DNA from 2 places in the Pseudomonas sp. GW821-FHT04C07 genome. Region 2 is predicted to be linked to the other one. Evidence: riboswitches for the same ligand, from Rfam matches in the RefSeq annotation. Region 2 holds a riboswitch; the other holds the start of a gene.
The links. A riboswitch is a leader RNA that binds a small molecule or an ion and turns the genes downstream of it on or off. The one in region 2 is predicted to bind cobalamin.
Positions count from the first base shown of each region.

Region 1: it holds a riboswitch for cobalamin, as region 2 does, so the genes downstream of both, cobO (cob(I)yrinic acid a,c-diamide adenosyltransferase) here and AC07UI_RS15380 (CbtB domain-containing protein) in region 2, are expected to answer to the same signal.

Region 1 is NZ_JBWKTM010000009.1:83,545-91,581, reverse strand. It holds gene cbiB (adenosylcobinamide-phosphate synthase CbiB) at 1-708, opposite strand, end outside; gene bluB (5,6-dimethylbenzimidazole synthase) at 705-1,355, opposite strand; gene AC07UI_RS17650 (cobyrinic acid a,c-diamide synthase CobB) at 1,352-2,734, opposite strand; gene cobO (cob(I)yrinic acid a,c-diamide adenosyltransferase) at 2,745-3,356, opposite strand; cobalamin riboswitch at 3,434-3,669, opposite strand; gene AC07UI_RS17640 (hypothetical protein) at 3,827-4,411, shown strand; gene AC07UI_RS17635 (class I SAM-dependent methyltransferase) at 4,561-5,223, opposite strand; gene AC07UI_RS17630 (C40 family peptidase) at 5,247-5,780, opposite strand; gene AC07UI_RS17625 (C40 family peptidase) at 5,947-6,567, opposite strand; gene hda (DnaA regulatory inactivator Hda) at 6,781-7,485, opposite strand; gene AC07UI_RS17615 (AI-2E family transporter) at 7,719-8,037, opposite strand, start outside.
Region 2 is NZ_JBWKTM010000007.1:219,554-227,590, reverse strand. It holds gene cobM (precorrin-4 C(11)-methyltransferase) at 1-678, opposite strand, end outside; gene AC07UI_RS15390 (cobalamin biosynthesis protein) at 760-1,173, opposite strand; gene AC07UI_RS15385 (CbtA family protein) at 1,170-1,871, opposite strand; gene AC07UI_RS15380 (CbtB domain-containing protein) at 1,883-2,077, opposite strand; cobalamin riboswitch at 2,178-2,406, opposite strand; cobalamin riboswitch at 2,595-2,808, shown strand; gene cobW (cobalamin biosynthesis protein CobW) at 2,903-3,982, shown strand; gene cobN (cobaltochelatase subunit CobN) at 3,986-7,759, shown strand; gene AC07UI_RS15365 (magnesium chelatase ATPase subunit I) at 7,926-8,037, shown strand, end outside.

The DNA of each region.
Region 1 (8,037 bases), on a different contig from region 2:
CGGACCTGCGTTCGGGCTGTCCCAGGTGGGTCCCTGAGTCCGCCAGCACTTCAGCGCCAGACGGGTCTTGCCCAAGAGCGCGTAGGTCAGGGCAACCAGGCGAGCAGGAATATAGTTAAGAGCATCGTCGATCTTCGCCGCCGCCCAGCCAAAGCGTTCGAAGCGTTCATTGCGATAGCCCCACATCGCGTCCAGCGTATTACTCAGGCGATACAGCACCACCCCCGGTGCGCCGGCGACGGCAAACCAGAACAACGCAGCGAACACCGCATCGCTACCGTTTTCCAACACCGACTCAGTGGCGGCCCGGGCGACTTCCGTGGAATCAAGCTCACTGGTCTGACGGCTGACCAGATAGCCCACTCGACGTCGTGCTTGCTCCAGGTCATCGCTGCGCAGAGCCTGAGCGACCGGCTTGACATGCTCGCCAAGGCTGCGCAAGCCAAGGGCGCAATACAACGCGAGGATCTCGACCAGCCAACCGATATATGGCAGCCAGGCAAAGGCGGTCACCAATAGAGTCAGCGGCAACACCGCCATCACCCAGGCAGTGACGCCGTGACTGCGCCAGCCACGACCGCCGGAGTTGAAACGTTGCTCGATGCGATCGGCAAAACGGCCGAACGCCACCAGCGGATGCCAGCGCCTGGGTTCGCCCAGCAGCGCATCCAGCGCGACCGCGGCGGCACTCAACAACGCCACACTCATTGACTCACTCCCCAATAATTCTCATACAGCAATTCACTCAGCGGGCGCGGCTGCGCCCAGCCTTCAAGCACCAACATGGGGGCCGGATAAAACGCCGTGACCGGACCCAGGCACAATACCGCCAGCGGTTTGGCCCCGGCCGGCAGACCCAGCAAGTCGGCCAGCGCCTGGGGCTCGAACAGCGACACCCAGCCCATCCCCAGGCCTTCGGCGCGGGACGCCAGCCAGAGATTCTGAATAGCGCAGGACAACGACGCCATGTCCATCTCCGGCAAGGTCCGGCGCCCAAAGATATGCCGCTCGCGATCGTCCATCAGCGCGGCGACCAGCACTTCAGCGCAGTCGTTGATGCCTTCGACTTTCAACTTCATGAAGTCGTCGGAACGTTCGCCCAGCGCCTCGGCAGTGCGTACACGTTCTTCTTCGACCAGTTGCTGAATTTTGCCGCGCAACGGGCGGTCGGTGATGCGGATAAACCGCCACGGCTGCATCAGGCCCACGCTTGGAGCTTGATGGGCGGCCTCGAGCAGACGCCTGAGCAGTTCGGGCTCGACGGTGCCGCCAGCAAAGTGACGCATGTCGCGGCGCTCGCCAATCACGCGATAAACAGCCTCACGTTCGGCCGGACTAAAGGCGTTGTCGGTCATGGCCTCTTCGCGAGCAAGCTCGCTCCTACAGGAAGTACACGATCTAGTGTGGGAGCGAGCTTGCTCGCGATAGCGGTTTGCGAGCCAGGCGCAAAAAGTGCTGCCACCGCAGAGGGATTGGAAGGGAAATAGAAGTGCACATAGGAAGCGGTCATTCGACCGTCACGGTAGACCGCTTCGGCGCCACGCCCACCGTTAGGACTCAGGCCCCGGGCTATCGGCTCAAGCGCTGTACTGGTCAGCGAGTGATGATAGGTGTGGCCGCGCAACGAGCCCTCTGGCAGATCAACCGCCTGCAAGGCCAACGCCGCGAGACGCTTTTGCATCACCGCTTCGCCGGCGAGCAACCCCACCAGTTCGGCGCGCTGACCGTCGACATCGGTCAGAGAGTCGAGCAGATACAACATGCCGCCACACTCGGCCAGCAACGGCTTGTCGGCCGCGTGGTGCGCGCGGATCGCAGCCAGCATCGTGGCGTTTTCCGCCAGCGCAACATGATGCAATTCCGGGTAGCCGCCCGGCAGGTACAAGCTGTCAGCCTCGGGCAGTTCGCGATCATGGATCGGCGAAAAGAACAGCAACTCGGCGCCCATCGCCCGTAGCAGGTCCAGGCTCGCCCCGTAGGTGAAAGCAAATGCCTCATCGCGAGCCACGGCAATCCGCACACCGGCTAATAATGGCTCGGCGACGACAACCTCAGGCGCAGCGAACCCGACTGCCGGCGGCAACGCCACTTCACAACTGCTGGCCAAGGCTTCGGCCGCCGCGTCGAGGCGCAGATCCAGATCATTCAGTTCGCTGGCCTGCACCAGGCCCAGGTGGCGGCTCGGCAGTTCGATCCCGGTTTCGCGAGACAGCGCGCCATACCAGCGCAGGCCTTCGGTCAGGCTGCCTTCGAGCAATTGCGCGTGGCGCAACGTGCCAACCCGGTTGGCCAGAACGCCGGCAAACGGCAAGTCCGCCTGATAGCGCGCCAGCCCCAAGGCCAGAGCACCGAACGTCTGGGCCATGGCCGTACCGTCGATCACGGCGAGCACCGGCACGCCGAAGTGCCGCGCCAAATCGGCGCTGGATGGCGTACCGTCGAACAGGCCCATGACGCCTTCGATCAGGATCAGGTCAGCCTCGCCCGCCGCTTCCCACAGCAGTCGACGGCTTTCTTGTTCGCCGACCATCCACATGTCCAATTGATACACCGGCGCGCCGCTGGCGCGCTCGAGAATCATTGGGTCGAGAAAGTCCGGACCGCACTTGAATACCCGCACCTTGCGCCCCTGATTGCGATGCAAGCGGGCCAGCGCGGCGGTCACGGTGGTCTTGCCCTGACCGGAAGCCGGTGCGGCGATCAATACCGCCGGACAATGACGTGCATCACTCATGCTTCAATACTCACAGCTCAATGCCCTTTTGCGCTTTGATCCCGGCCTGGAACGCATGTTTGAGCACGCCCATTTCGGTAACCGTGTCGGCCAGATCAATCATTTCGGGCTTGGCGCCGCGGCCGGTTACCAGCACGTGCTGCATTGGCGGGCGAGCCTGCAAATCGCTGAGAACCAGGTCCAGGTCGAGATAACCGTGCTTGAGGGCGATGTTCAGCTCGTCAAGCACCACCAGGCCAATGGCCGGGTCACGCAGCAGTTCACGGGACACTTCCCAGGCCGCTTCGGCTGCGGCGATGTCACGCTGGCGATCCTGGGTTTCCCAGGTGAAGCCTTCGCCCATGACGTGAAAGCGTACTTGCTCGGGGAAGCGTCGAAAGAACAGCTCCTCCCCGGTGCTGTTGCGACCCTTGATGAACTGCACCACGCCGCATTTCATTCCGTGGCCCATGGCCCGTGCAAGCATGCCAAAGGCAGAACTGCTCTTGCCTTTGCCGTTGCCGGTCAGGACCAACAGCAGCCCGCACTCGTTCGGCGAGTTGGCAATACGCTCGTCGATCACGGCTTTTTTGCGCAACATACGCGCCAGATGGCGTTCGTCACGATCGGGGGATTCAGTCATGGCAGCTCTCCGTTGGAACGATAACGGGGGGGCAGGAATAGAAATAGACGGCATAAGCCTGGCATCGCCCACCGTGATGCCGCTGGATGGATCAGGCCGGTCTCCGGGCTCATGAGGGGCATCGCTGCCGAGCTGCACGCCTTCCCGTATCGACAGTCGACACAGTGGCCAAAAGCGCAGCCTTGACTCATTTACCGTTGCGGGGGCAGCGCCGGGATCGCTGTCCGTTCTGTTAAAGAACGCACACTCACCGGCTTCCCTGTTTCACTCTGTCGACCTTGGGTCACAGAGCACCTGAAACAAGTCGCGAAGGTTAGAGGGTTGGGGGTGGAGCGTCAATTAAACCCGGGGCGTTCGCCCGCGATATTATGTGCCGTCGTTCAATAAACTGACGCCAATCTTGTGCCACACTGAAAGCAGTGATATCAAATAGCCACAACACTAACATCACAAAAATAAAGGTGGGCAACATGCAAGGCATGATCATCAGCAATCCGAAGCTGGAATTCCTGCGCCCAGTGCTGGAGCGCTGGTTTGAATGTATCGATCGCTACATCCAGGTACGCGGTGATAACGAATCCCCTTATTGGTTTGATGAACGCGCCAACCTTGGGCTGCTCTCGGCTGCCGCCTGGATGTCGGAAATGGTGACACTGGAACAGACCCCGACGAAAAAACAGCAGGAAGACGGCGACCGCAATGGACGTGCCGACCTCTACATCGCCACCAATGAGGAACGGGTCTACATCCAGGCCACCCAGCGCTGGCCACGGGTCAATAACCTGAACCTCACTCAAGCGCTGCTCGACGCCGTGAGCGATGCCAGGAAGATCAGCTACGCCAGCGATCTGAAGCTCGGCTGTCTGTTCGTAGCGCCACACAAACCCCAACACAGCGCCACCCCCGAAGAACTCCAGGACATGGTCGACGATCTGCAAAAGGAACATACCTGCGCCGTGGCCTGGTACTTCCCTTACCCCTATCACAAGTTGCGCAATGAAGCAGGCAACTATCATCCGGGCGTCGCCGTGCTATTCAAAGAAGCCCGCGGCTGAAACGCTGAACCACCGGGCAGCTTCGCCTCTCTATGGTTACATCGGTGCATTCATAGGGGAACCAGCATACTCAAGCCGCAACTCGCCACTGCCATCGCCATCGCCATCGCCATCGCCATCGCCATCGCCATCGCCAGCAAGCTGTGCTCCTACAGTTTGCGGCACAACGTCAGGCCATCGCCTAACGGCAACAGTGACAAGTCGACACGCAAGTCATCCTTCAAGGCGCGGTTCAATGCCTGGATGGCTCGAGTGTCTTCACTCTCAGGATTCACCTCAAGCACCCGCCCGCTCCACAGCGTGTTATCGAAAATCGCCAGACCGCCACTTCGCAGCAGACGCAAGGCACTCTCCAGATAGGCTGGATAGTTGGCTTTGTCAGCATCGATGAAGATCAAGTCGAAACAGCCACCCTGCCCTTGCTGCTCGATCTGCGCCAGGGTTTCCAGTGCAGGCGCCAGACGCAAATCAATTCGCTGCGCCACACCCGCCTCCTGCCAGTAACGGCGTGCAGTGGCGTTGTAATCACCCGGGATATCGCAGCAAATCAAGGTACCGTCATCCGGCAAGGCTGCGGCCATGCACAAGGCGCTGTAGCCGGTGAAAGTACCGACTTCCAGCAAACGCCTGGCGCCGGTCAGCTTGACCAACAACGCGAGGAACTGACCCTGCTCGGGCGCCACCTGCCAGCGGGCCATGGGCAAGGCCTGGGTTTCGTCACGCAAGCGGCGCAACAACGGCGTTTCGCGCAGGGAAACATCCAGCAGATAGCTGTAGAGGGAATCGTCGAGATTGAGAGTGCGAGCGGTCATGACAACCTCTGCAAAGGTGCGACCTAAGGGTTGCGCGCCAGATGCTCAGGCTGCAATACCCGCTTGGCGCTTAGATAGGCTTTCTGCCAATAGGTTTTGGACAGACTGTCCAGCTTAACCGTTCCGCCAGTGGCCGGCGCGTGAACAAACCGGCCTTCGCCGACATAGATCCCGGCGTGACTGACTTGCGAGCCGCCATTGGTGGCGAAAAATACCAGATCGCCGGTTTGCAGTGCATTCTGGTCGACATCCTGAGCGCGCATGCCGATCATCTCGCGGGTCGAACGCGGCAGAGTGATGCCAGCTGCATCGCGATAGACATAGCCGATCAGGCCACTGCAATCAAAACCCGAATCCGGTGTATTACCCCCCCAACGATAAGGCGTACCCACCAGGCCCAACGCACGGAAAAGCACGTCTTCAGCGGCAGGCGAATAGGTTTGAGGGGAAGCGAAAACAGGAGGCCGAACCACCGGAGCTGGCGGCGGAGTATGGCTGGCGCATGCACTGAGCAGTGCGGCGAAAACGAGAAGGGCGAGGCGGGCCGACGTCGACATATGCAGAACAATCCTGATCTGGATGCGGCTTTCTCTGCCGTGAGGCTGAAAACAAAACCGCGTAAGCAGGGCTTACGCGGTTAGGTTATCAACAATAGGTCAGGATTCTAGCGGCTACGCGTCAAACTTCAAGTAAGACTTTAACTTAACCTTACAAAAAGATTGATTACTTGCTAGCAGTGACCGTGGTCGGGGCCATGGCGAGTGCGCGCTTGGCTTCGATGAAGGTTTTGCTCCAGTAGCTGTCGCCCAGGTTATCGACTCGAACACCACCGCTACGACGGCTGCTGGAGTGGATGAACTGGTCATCACCCAGGTAGATCCCCGCGTGACTGACACGGCCACGGCGACCACTGGTGCTGAAGAACAGCAGATCACCGGGCTTGAGGTTGTTGCGAGCGACCAGCGGTGCGTCAACGTTGATCATCTCGCGAGTGGAGCGCGGCAAATTCATGCCCGCCTCTTCACGAAACAGATAACCGATGAAGCCGCTGCAATCGAAGCCAGCCTCGGAGGTGCCACCGAAACGGTAGCGGGTACCGATCAGAGACATACCACGCTCAAGGATGCTGTCGGCCAGAACTGGCAGCTGGTACGGCTTGCTGCCGGCGAAGTCGGCCAGTTCTTTTTCAGTCGCCAGTTCTTCCCGGTAAGCAGCGGAAGACTGGGCAGTAACAGAATTTTTAAACTGTTGTTCTTGCTGTTGCGACACCGGAGAGTGAGCAGCGCAACCAAACAACAGGGTGACGAGTGCGAGAGGCACGAGGGGTGCGAAGCGCTTTAGCATGGGCACGACCGTGGCTGAAGATATAAAGAAGCCGCGACTATGCCTTCTATCATCCTCATTTGCAAATTCAATCGATGTAAATGTGACTTATCGGTTTCTCGTTTACATCTAAGGCCTTAAGCCCGATATAAACGCTCGCGCACCCTGGAAGCATCCCTGGAGCGGGTTTTCTGGCGCCTTGAAAGTGCCAAAAAAGCGCTACAGACTGCGGTTTTACCAGCCTAGGGTTTCTTTAAGGAAGGGAATGGTCAGCTTGCGTTGCGCCTGCAACGAAGCCTGATCGAGACGTTCCAGCAGCTCGAACAACGCACTCATGCTGCGAGTGCCGCGAGTGAGGATAAAGTGCCCGACCTCATCGGTCAGGTGCAGACCACGACGCGAAGCACGCAATTGCAGAGCTCGCAGCTTGTCTTCATCGGACAGTGGACGCATCTGGAAAATCAACGCCAGGGTCAAGCGTGATTTCAAGTCCGCCAGCTTCACCGGCAATTCACGTGGGGAGGTTGAAGCGGCGATCAGCAGACGCCGACCACTGTCACGCAAACGGTTGAACAGATGGAACAACGCCTCTTCCCAGTCCGCTCGCCCCGCTACCGCCTGCAAATCATCCAGACAGACCAGCTCGTATTGCTCAAGGTTGTCGAGAATTTCGATACCGCGATCCAGCAACTCTGCCAGCGGCAAGTACACCGCCGGCTCGCCCATTTGTTCAAAACGCAAGCAAGCGGCTTGCAGCAAGTGCGTACGCCCGACGCCATCCTTGCCCCAGAGATAGATCAGGCTTTCGGTCCAGCCGGCGTCGGCTTCGCAAAGCCGCTCGACATAGCCGAGTGCAGCGGCATTGGCGCCTGGGTAGTAGTTGATAAAGGTGGCGTCATCACGCAGACGCACACCTAGGGGCAGCTGAATCGGTTTCATGCTGACTGAACAGTTCCAAACGAACCGTTAGTGGCCTCTGTGTAAAGTTTGCAAAGTTTATACCCGTGACGCCGGGCGCACAATGCAGCAGACCATAAGCAAAATCAAAGGTTTGCGTTAATTTACGGGTACCGACGGGGTTTGTTTGACGGCGGATGTGACAGCCATGAACACCCTACAGGCCTGCCCGGCAATGAGCCGGGCAGCCTTGGGCGCTTAATCGACAGCGCATCTCAATCAGAATCTTCCACACCACTGTACATGCCAGAATCTTTATACAAATCATGGACATGGCGCACCAGCACCATGATCACCGCTGCCACCGGCAACGCCAGCAGGATCCCGGTGAATCCAAACAGCTCACCGCCTGCCATGATCGCAAAGATCACCGCCACCGGGTGCAAGCCTATCCGGTCCCCCACCAACAACGGCGTTAGCACCATGCCTTCCAACGCCTGACCGACCATGAACACCGCGACAATGCCAATCATCGAATACAGATCACCACCAAACTGAAACAACCCGACGATCAACGCCGCGCCAATCCCGATG
Region 2 (8,037 bases):
CACCCGACCCACCAGGATGAGCGCGGTACGACGAAATCCCTTTGCCTGAACCTTTTCAGTAATATCAGCCAATGTGCCCACCACCCAATCCTGATCCGGCCAGGTGGCGCGATGAATCACTGCAATCGGGCAGTCCAGGCCATAGTGCGGGACCAGTTCGGCGATGATTTTCTCCAGATGATTGACCCCCAGATGAATCGCCATGGTCGCTCCATGCTGTGCCAGGCTGCCGAGTTCTTCCCCGGCCGGCATCGCCGTTTTGTCGGCATAGCGGGTCAGAATCACGCTCTGGGACACGTCCGGTAGCGTCAGCTCCGCGCCCAGCAGGGCCGCGCAGGCTGCGGTTGCCGTTACGCCAGGGATGATTTCAAAGGGAATATTCAACTCGCGCAAATAGCGAATCTGCTCGCCAATTGCGCCGTACAGGCTCGGATCGCCGGAATGCACCCGGGCCACGTCCTGACCTTTGCCATGGGCGGTCTTGATCAATTCAATGATCTGCTCCAGGTGCAATTCTGCGCTGTTGATCACCTGTTCGGCCTGGTGGCCTTCCAGCACGGCAGCGGGCACCAGCGAGCCGGCATAGATGATGACCGGGCAACTGCGGATCAGCCGCTGGCCTTTGACGGTGATCAGTTCCGGGTCGCCGGGACCTGCGCCGATAAAGTAGACGGTCATGGCTGTTTCCTGTGCAAAGTCGTGTCGGCAATGCTTCAGATGAAGATTGCTCATGATCAAGGGCGGGGATTATCGGGGATTTTACGGCGCAGATGCCAATGCAAAGGTGGCCTGGGCGTATTTCTGTCGCGAGATCAGCAGTTTGGCCGGGCTTTGCGTCAGATGCTCGGCCAGTGCCAGCGCAGCGCTTTCGGCCACGCCATAGCAACCGGTGCGTTCAAAGGCGATCTCTGAGCGATGACTCAATTGTGGCTCATAGGCAGCGAGCTGTGCACTGCTGAAGAATGTCAGCGGCAATGCCAATTGCGCAGCCAGCTCAAGCAGGCCAGGCTCCTCTCGTTTCAGGTCGATACTGGCCAGGGCCTGGATCGCTTGCAGATCGATGTGGTGAGCCTGCAACGCCTGATCGAGCAACGCCTGTAGCGTGGCGGCGGGGCAGCCACGCTGGCAGCCCAGGCCGACCACCAGGGTCGGCGCTGTGCTGATGTCAGTCATGCGCGGTATTGGCCTTCGCTTTTGCGACGGAACAACCAGGCGCTGATCAGGCCCAGGGCCAGCCAGAACGCGGCGTTGGTCAATTGCGAAGCGATTTTGAATTGTGCTTCGAGCGCTTCCGGCGCCAGGCTGGAATGCACCTGCGGTTGCGGCGCGCCAATGATGTGCGGTACCGCCAGAATTGCCACGCCGAGAATCTTCAATAGCCAGTGTTTGCCAAACACGATCAGCGCAATGCCGACAGCGGTGGACGCCGCGGTCCCGGCCCACCAGGTCTGCCGTTGCAGCAGGTCAGCGGCGGCAGTGCCGGGCAGCTCCGGCGGCAGGCCCATGGTCGGTGCCAGGCAGAAGGTCGCGTAACCGGCCAGGCCCCAGAGCAAACCTTCGGACGTGCGACCCGGAGCGCGCAGGGTATAGAGACCCGCAAGCATCAGGGCGAAACCGACGGCCACCACCAGATTGCCACCGGTGGTCGAGAGCACGCGCTGCCAGCCGTCCTCCGGCTCCCAGGCTTCGGCATCGTGGGTATGACCGGCCATGGCGCCTTCAGCGTGTTCGTGAACTTCGGCGGCCGGGGCCTTTTCATAGGTTTCCGCCTGGAGAATCAGCGGCGCGACCCAGAAGCTTTGCAGCAAGGTCAGCAACAAGGCCGCGAGCAGCCCTGTGAAACCTGCGGTTTGCGCAATACGCTTGATCATGTCAGCAGGTCTCAATGGCACGGAAAAGCGGAGCTGTGACGGGTGTCGTGGGCGGCGTTGTGCACCGCTTCGATATGCGAGAAACCGGCGAAATACACCAGGCACGCGCCCAGAATCGATGCGCCGATGGCGGCAATCAGACGTTGGCTCAGGGTGGACGTGGTGCTGGCGGTGCCTGCGTGGCGGGTGCTGCTGATGATCGACATGGCGCTTCCCTCTGATGTGTCAGCGGGTGAATCGAGCGCATGAAAACCCCTGCGAGACAGGCTCGCAGCGGTTCAAACAGCGCCCGCCCACCGCGGGTTTGTTATTTCAGTATTGCGGGCCGGTCTCCGGGCTCACGAGGGGTTTGGGCCAGCGCCTTCACCTGCAAAAGTCACCTTCCCATGCCGGACTGCTGGCACAGTGGATCTGACTCTTCGCTCGCTTACCGTTGCGGGGGCAGCACCGGACTGATCAAGGCTTTGAGTAAAGCACATGACTCACCGGTTTCCCGTTTCACCCTGTGAAGGGCACCCGTAACAAGTTGCGTAGGAGAGCATGGGCGGGGGATGAGAGTCAATTGGCAAGGTTTCTCACCTGGTAACTGTGGTGCTTTCATCGCGGGCAAGCCTCGCTCCTACAGGTGTAGCGGCGCTCTTGTAGGAGCGAGGCTTGCCCGCGAAGGCGCCAGATCAGGCAACGATGTATTTCGCCGGACATTGACCCGCCCCCAAGCGATGCGTAGCCTTGCGCTTTCGAGGTTCTTCGGCACTCTCGCCGAAGCTAAGAAGGGAACGCGGTCAATGCCGCGGCTGCCCCCGCAACTGTGAACGGTTCCGTTTCTGCCATGCCACTGCACCCTCTATCCATAGAGCGAGCGGGAAGGCGCAGAAATCGCCAGTCGAAAGACCGGCAGGCCGTCAGCCAGGAGACCTGCCTCGTACCAGATTCTCACTACAACCGGGCGGGGTGATCCGGTGGCGAAATCTTCCGCGCCCATCGGTGTGGTTGTCGTCCCGTATGCCCGCCACCTTGCCAAAGGGCATCCGATGAAAACACTGGCCAAACTTCCCGTCACCATCGTCACCGGCTTCCTCGGCTCGGGCAAAACCACCTTGCTGCGGCATATGCTTGATAACGCCCAGGGCCGCCGCATCGCGGTGATCGTCAACGAATTTGGCGAGCTGGGCATCGACGGCGAAATTCTCAAGCAATGTTCCATCGGTTGCACTGAAGAAGAGGCCAGCGGCCGGGTCTATGAACTGGCCAACGGTTGCCTGTGCTGCACCGTCCAGGAAGAGTTCTTCCCGGTGATGCGCGAGCTGGTTGCCCGTCGCACCGACCTGGATCACATCCTCATCGAAACCTCTGGCCTGGCGCTGCCCAAACCGCTGGTGCAAGCCTTCCAGTGGCCGGAAATCCGCAGTGCCTGCACTGTCGATGCAGTGATCACGGTGGTCGACAGCCCGGCCGTGGCCGCCGGCACCTTCGCTGCGTTCCCGGATCAAGTCGACGCCCAGCGCAAGCTTGACCCGAACCTGGACCACGAATCACCGCTGCACGAACTGTTCGCCGACCAGCTGGCCAGCGCCGACCTGGTGATCCTCAACAAAGCCGACCTGATCAGCCCTGAAAACCTGGCCAAAGTGCGCCTGGAAGTCGCCGAAGAACTGCCGCCAGCAGTAAAAATCATCGAAGCCAGCAGCGGTCGCTTGCCTCTGGAGGTTTTGATTGGTCTGGGCGCCGGTTCCGAAGAGCATATCGACAGCCGTCACAGCCACCACGACCATCACCACGACGGTGATGCCGATAGTGAAGGGCATGATGACCATGACCACGACGCCTTCGATTCCATTTCCATCGAACTGCCCCAGGCCGACGAAAGCCTGCTGCTGGATGCCCTGACCCAGCTGGTGGTTCAGCACGGCATTCTGCGGGTCAAAGGCTTCGCGGCGGTTGCGAACAAGCCGATGCGCTTGCTGATCCAGGGCGTGGGCACGCGCTTCGACAGACATTTCGACCGTGCCTGGCGCGCCGATGAGCCGCGTGCAACACGCCTGGTGCTGATTGGCCAGGAACTGGATGCCGCTCTGATCGAAGCGCAATTGCGCGCCGCACTCGGCGCCTGAGCCATGCACCTGCTCAGGACCCAGCCCGGCGGTTTCGTGTCGGATGACAACATTGCCGACCTTGGACAAACCCCCGCCGAGCTGGTGATCCTGTGCAGCGGCGATTCCAGCCTGGCGCTGCTCGCCGAAGCCGCGCAGCAATTACCAGACGACTATCCGAGCCTGCGTCTGGCCAATCCGATGCAGGTACAAAACCACGCCTCGGTCGATCTGTATGTCGACGAAGTCTTGCGTCACGCCAAAGTCATTCTGATCTCGCTGCACGGCGGGATCGGCTATTGGCGTTACGGCATCGAGCGTCTGGTGCAGCTGGCCGAAAAGGGCGTGCAACTGGTTCTGGTGCCCGGCGACGATCGTCCCGACCCGGAACTGAGCGACCTGAGCACGGTGGTCGCCGAAGACCGCGATCGGCTTTGGCACTTCCTGCGTCAAGGTGGTTTGGGCAACGCGCTGGACCTGTATCGCTGCCTGGCCAGTCGCTGGCTGGATCGCGATTACCCATGGGCCGAACCACAAATCCTGCCGCGTACGGCGATTTACCATCCGCGCAAAAGCAGCGCCACGCTCAGCGATTGGCAAGCCGACTGGCACGCTGATCAACCCGTGGCGGCGGTGTTGTTCTATCGCTCGCACCTGCAGGCGGCGAACACCGCTTTTATCGATGTTTTCTGCCAGCGCTTGCAGGCGGCGGGGCTTAACCCGTTGCCGATTGCGCTGGCCAGTTTGAAAGAGCCTGGCTGCCTGGCGATGGTCGAGGATTGGCTGGACGAGGTCGAGGCTGGGGTGATTCTGAACACCACCGGTTTTGCCCAGTCCAGTCCTGAAGCACCGCATCTGCGGCCTTTCCGGCGTAATATCCCGGTGATCCAGGCGATCTGCGCCCAGGACAACGAGCCCGGCTGGCGCGCCAGCGAGCAGGGCCTCGGGCCGCGAGACCTGGCCATGCATATCGCTTTGCCGGAGCTGGACGGGCGCATCATCAGTCGGCCCATCAGCTTCAAGGACCTGGCCTGGCGCAGCGAGCGCAGTCAGTCCGATGTGGTCTGCTACCGACCTGCGCCTGCGCGTATGGATTTTGTCGCAGAACTGGCGCGGCGCTGGATTGATCTGGCGCGGGTACCGAACGGCGAAAAGCGTATCGCGCTGATTCTCGCCAACTACCCGACCCGCGATGGTCGGATCGGCAACGGCGTGGGCCTCGACACCCCGGCCGCTGCGCTGAATATCCTGCGGGCGCTGCACGCTGAGGGCTATCCGCTGCCGGCGCAACTGCCTGAAAGTGGCACAGCGCTGATTCAGCAATTGCTTGGCGGGGTCAGCAATGATCTGGAGAGCATCGACCAGCGGCCATGCCAGCAAAGCCTGGCACTGGACGACTATTTTTCGATGTTCAACGCCTTGCCCGAAGCCAATCGCAACGCGGTGCTTGAGCGCTGGGGCGCGCCTGAAAGCGATCCGATGTTTCGCGGCGGGCGGATGATGATTGCAGGTTTGCGTATTGGCCTGACTTTCGTTGGCATTCAACCGGCGCGGGGCTATCAGGTCGACCCGAGCGCGGTCTATCACGACCCGGACCTGGTGCCGCCTCATGGCTATCTGGCGTTCTATTTCTGGTTGCGACAAACCTACGGCACCCATGGGGTAATCCACGTCGGCAAGCACGGCAACCTCGAGTGGTTGCCGGGCAAGGGCGTCGGTCTTTCGGAAAACTGCTGGCCGGATGCGCTGCTGGGGCCATTGCCGAACATCTATCCGTTTATCGTCAATGACCCGGGTGAGGGCGCCCAGGCCAAGCGTCGCACCCAGGCGGTAATCATCGATCACCTGATGCCGCCGTTGACCCGCGCTGAAACCTACGGCCCGCTGCGCGATCTCGAGTTGCTGGCCGACGAGTATTACGAAGCGCAGTTGCTTGATCCGCGCCGAGCCCGGGAGTTGCAGCGCGACATTCTGAAACTGGTGCGCGAAACCCGGATCGACCGCGAACTGCAACTGGACGAAAAGCTCGACAGCGACGCTGACGCGGCGATCTGGCTGCCGCGTCTGGACACCTATTTGTGCGACTTGAAGGAGTCGCAGATCCGCGATGGCTTGCATGTGTTCGGCGAGTCGCCAACCGGCCGCTTGCGCATCGATACCCTGTTGGCGTTACTGCGTATTCCCCGTGGCGATGGACGCGGTGCGCAGTCGAGTTTGCTGCGAGCCTTGGCCAAGGCCTTCGAACTGGGTTTCGATCCGCTGGACTGTGTGTTGGCTGATCCCTGGACCGGACCGCGACCGGTTGAACTGCAAACGCTGAGCAATGAGCTTTGGCGCACCACCGGCGATAGCCGTGAGCGCCTCGAGCTGTTTGCCGCGCAGTTGATCGAGCGGGTGTTAAGCGCTGATGTCGACACGTTGAACGAACCGGGCTGGGCCGAGGTGAAGGCAATTATCGAAAGCCTGCGCGAAGTCGTTGCGCCGCGTCTGGACGCCTGTGGCCCGGCAGAAATGCGCGGTCTGCTGGATGCCCTGAGCGGGCGTTTCGTTCCGGCGGGCCCCAGCGGTGCGCCGAGCCGCGGGCGGCTGGATGTATTGCCCACGGGGCGTAACTTTTTCTCGGTGGACGTGCGTAACCTGCCGACCACCACTGCCTGGCGTATCGGCTTTCAGTCGGCGAACCTGATTCTTGAGCGGCATTTGCAGGATCACGGCGACCACCTGCGTCAGCTTGGGCTTTCGGTCTGGGGCACGGCGACCATGCGTACCGGCGGTGACGATATCGCCCAAGCCATGGCGTTGATGGGTGTGCGTCCGGTGTGGGCCACTGGCAGTCAGCGGGTCGACGATTTCGAAATCCTGCCTCTGAGCCTGCTGGACCGGCCGCGGGTTGATGTCACCTTGCGGGTTTCCGGATTCTTCCGCGACGCCTTCGCCAACCTGATCCGTTTGTTCGATGCGGCGGTGCAGGCCGTTGCCGCGCTGGAGGAGCCGGATGACATGAATCCGCTGGCGGCCAAGGTCCGCAGTGAGCGTGAGGCGCTGTTGCAGTCCGGGCTGGATGAGGACGCCGCAACGCGTCAGGCCGGCTGGCGAATATTCGGCGCCAAACCCGGCGCCTATGGCGCGGGCGTACAGGGCGCCATCGACGGTCGCTTGTGGCAAAGCCGCGAAGACCTGGCTGAGGTCTATCTGAATTGGGGCGGCTACGCCTATGGCGGTTCCGATGAAGGCACCGCGGCGCGCGAGCAATTCGCTCAGCGTTTGAGTCAGGTTCAGGCAGTGCTGCAAAACCAGGACAACCGCGAGCATGACTTGCTCGATTCCAATGACTATTACCAATTTCAGGGCGGCATGCTCGCCGCCGTGGAAAGCCTCGGCGGTGAGCCGGTCGCAAGCTACCATGGCGACCATAGCCAGCCCGATCTGCCGAAGATCCGCACCTTGAAGGAAGAGCTGAACCGGGTGATCCGTTCCCGGGCGGCGAACCCGAAGTGGATCGAAGGGGTCAAGCGTCACGGCTATAAAGGGGCTTTCGAACTGGCGGCGACCGTGGATAATCTGTTCGCGTTCGACGCCACCACGCAGTTGATCGACGATCATCAGTACGCCTTGCTGGCCGATGCCTATTTGCTCGATCCCGCGACCCGTGATTTTGTCCGGCAGCACAACCCGCATGCCCTGCGCGACATGACCGAACGCATGCTCGAAGCCCAGCAGCGCGGAATGTGGAGCGACCCGGGTGAGTATCGTGAGGCGCTGGAGAACTTGCTGCTGGATATAGAAGAAGACACCTGACCTGGAGTGAGCACCGACTGTTCCCACGCTCTGCGTGGGAATGCAGCCCGTGACGCTCTGCGTCACATCAAGCGCCGAACGCGGAGCGTCCGTTGAGGCATTCCCACGCAGAGCGTGGGAACGATCACACAGACGACACATGACCCGACCCAACCGAGACCCGAACATGAGTGACACCCCACATTTTCCACTCTGCGCCGTGGTCGGTGCTGATGCCTTGAAGCTGGCGCTGTGCTTGACGGCTATCGATCCGAAGATTGGCGGCGTACTGATCGAAG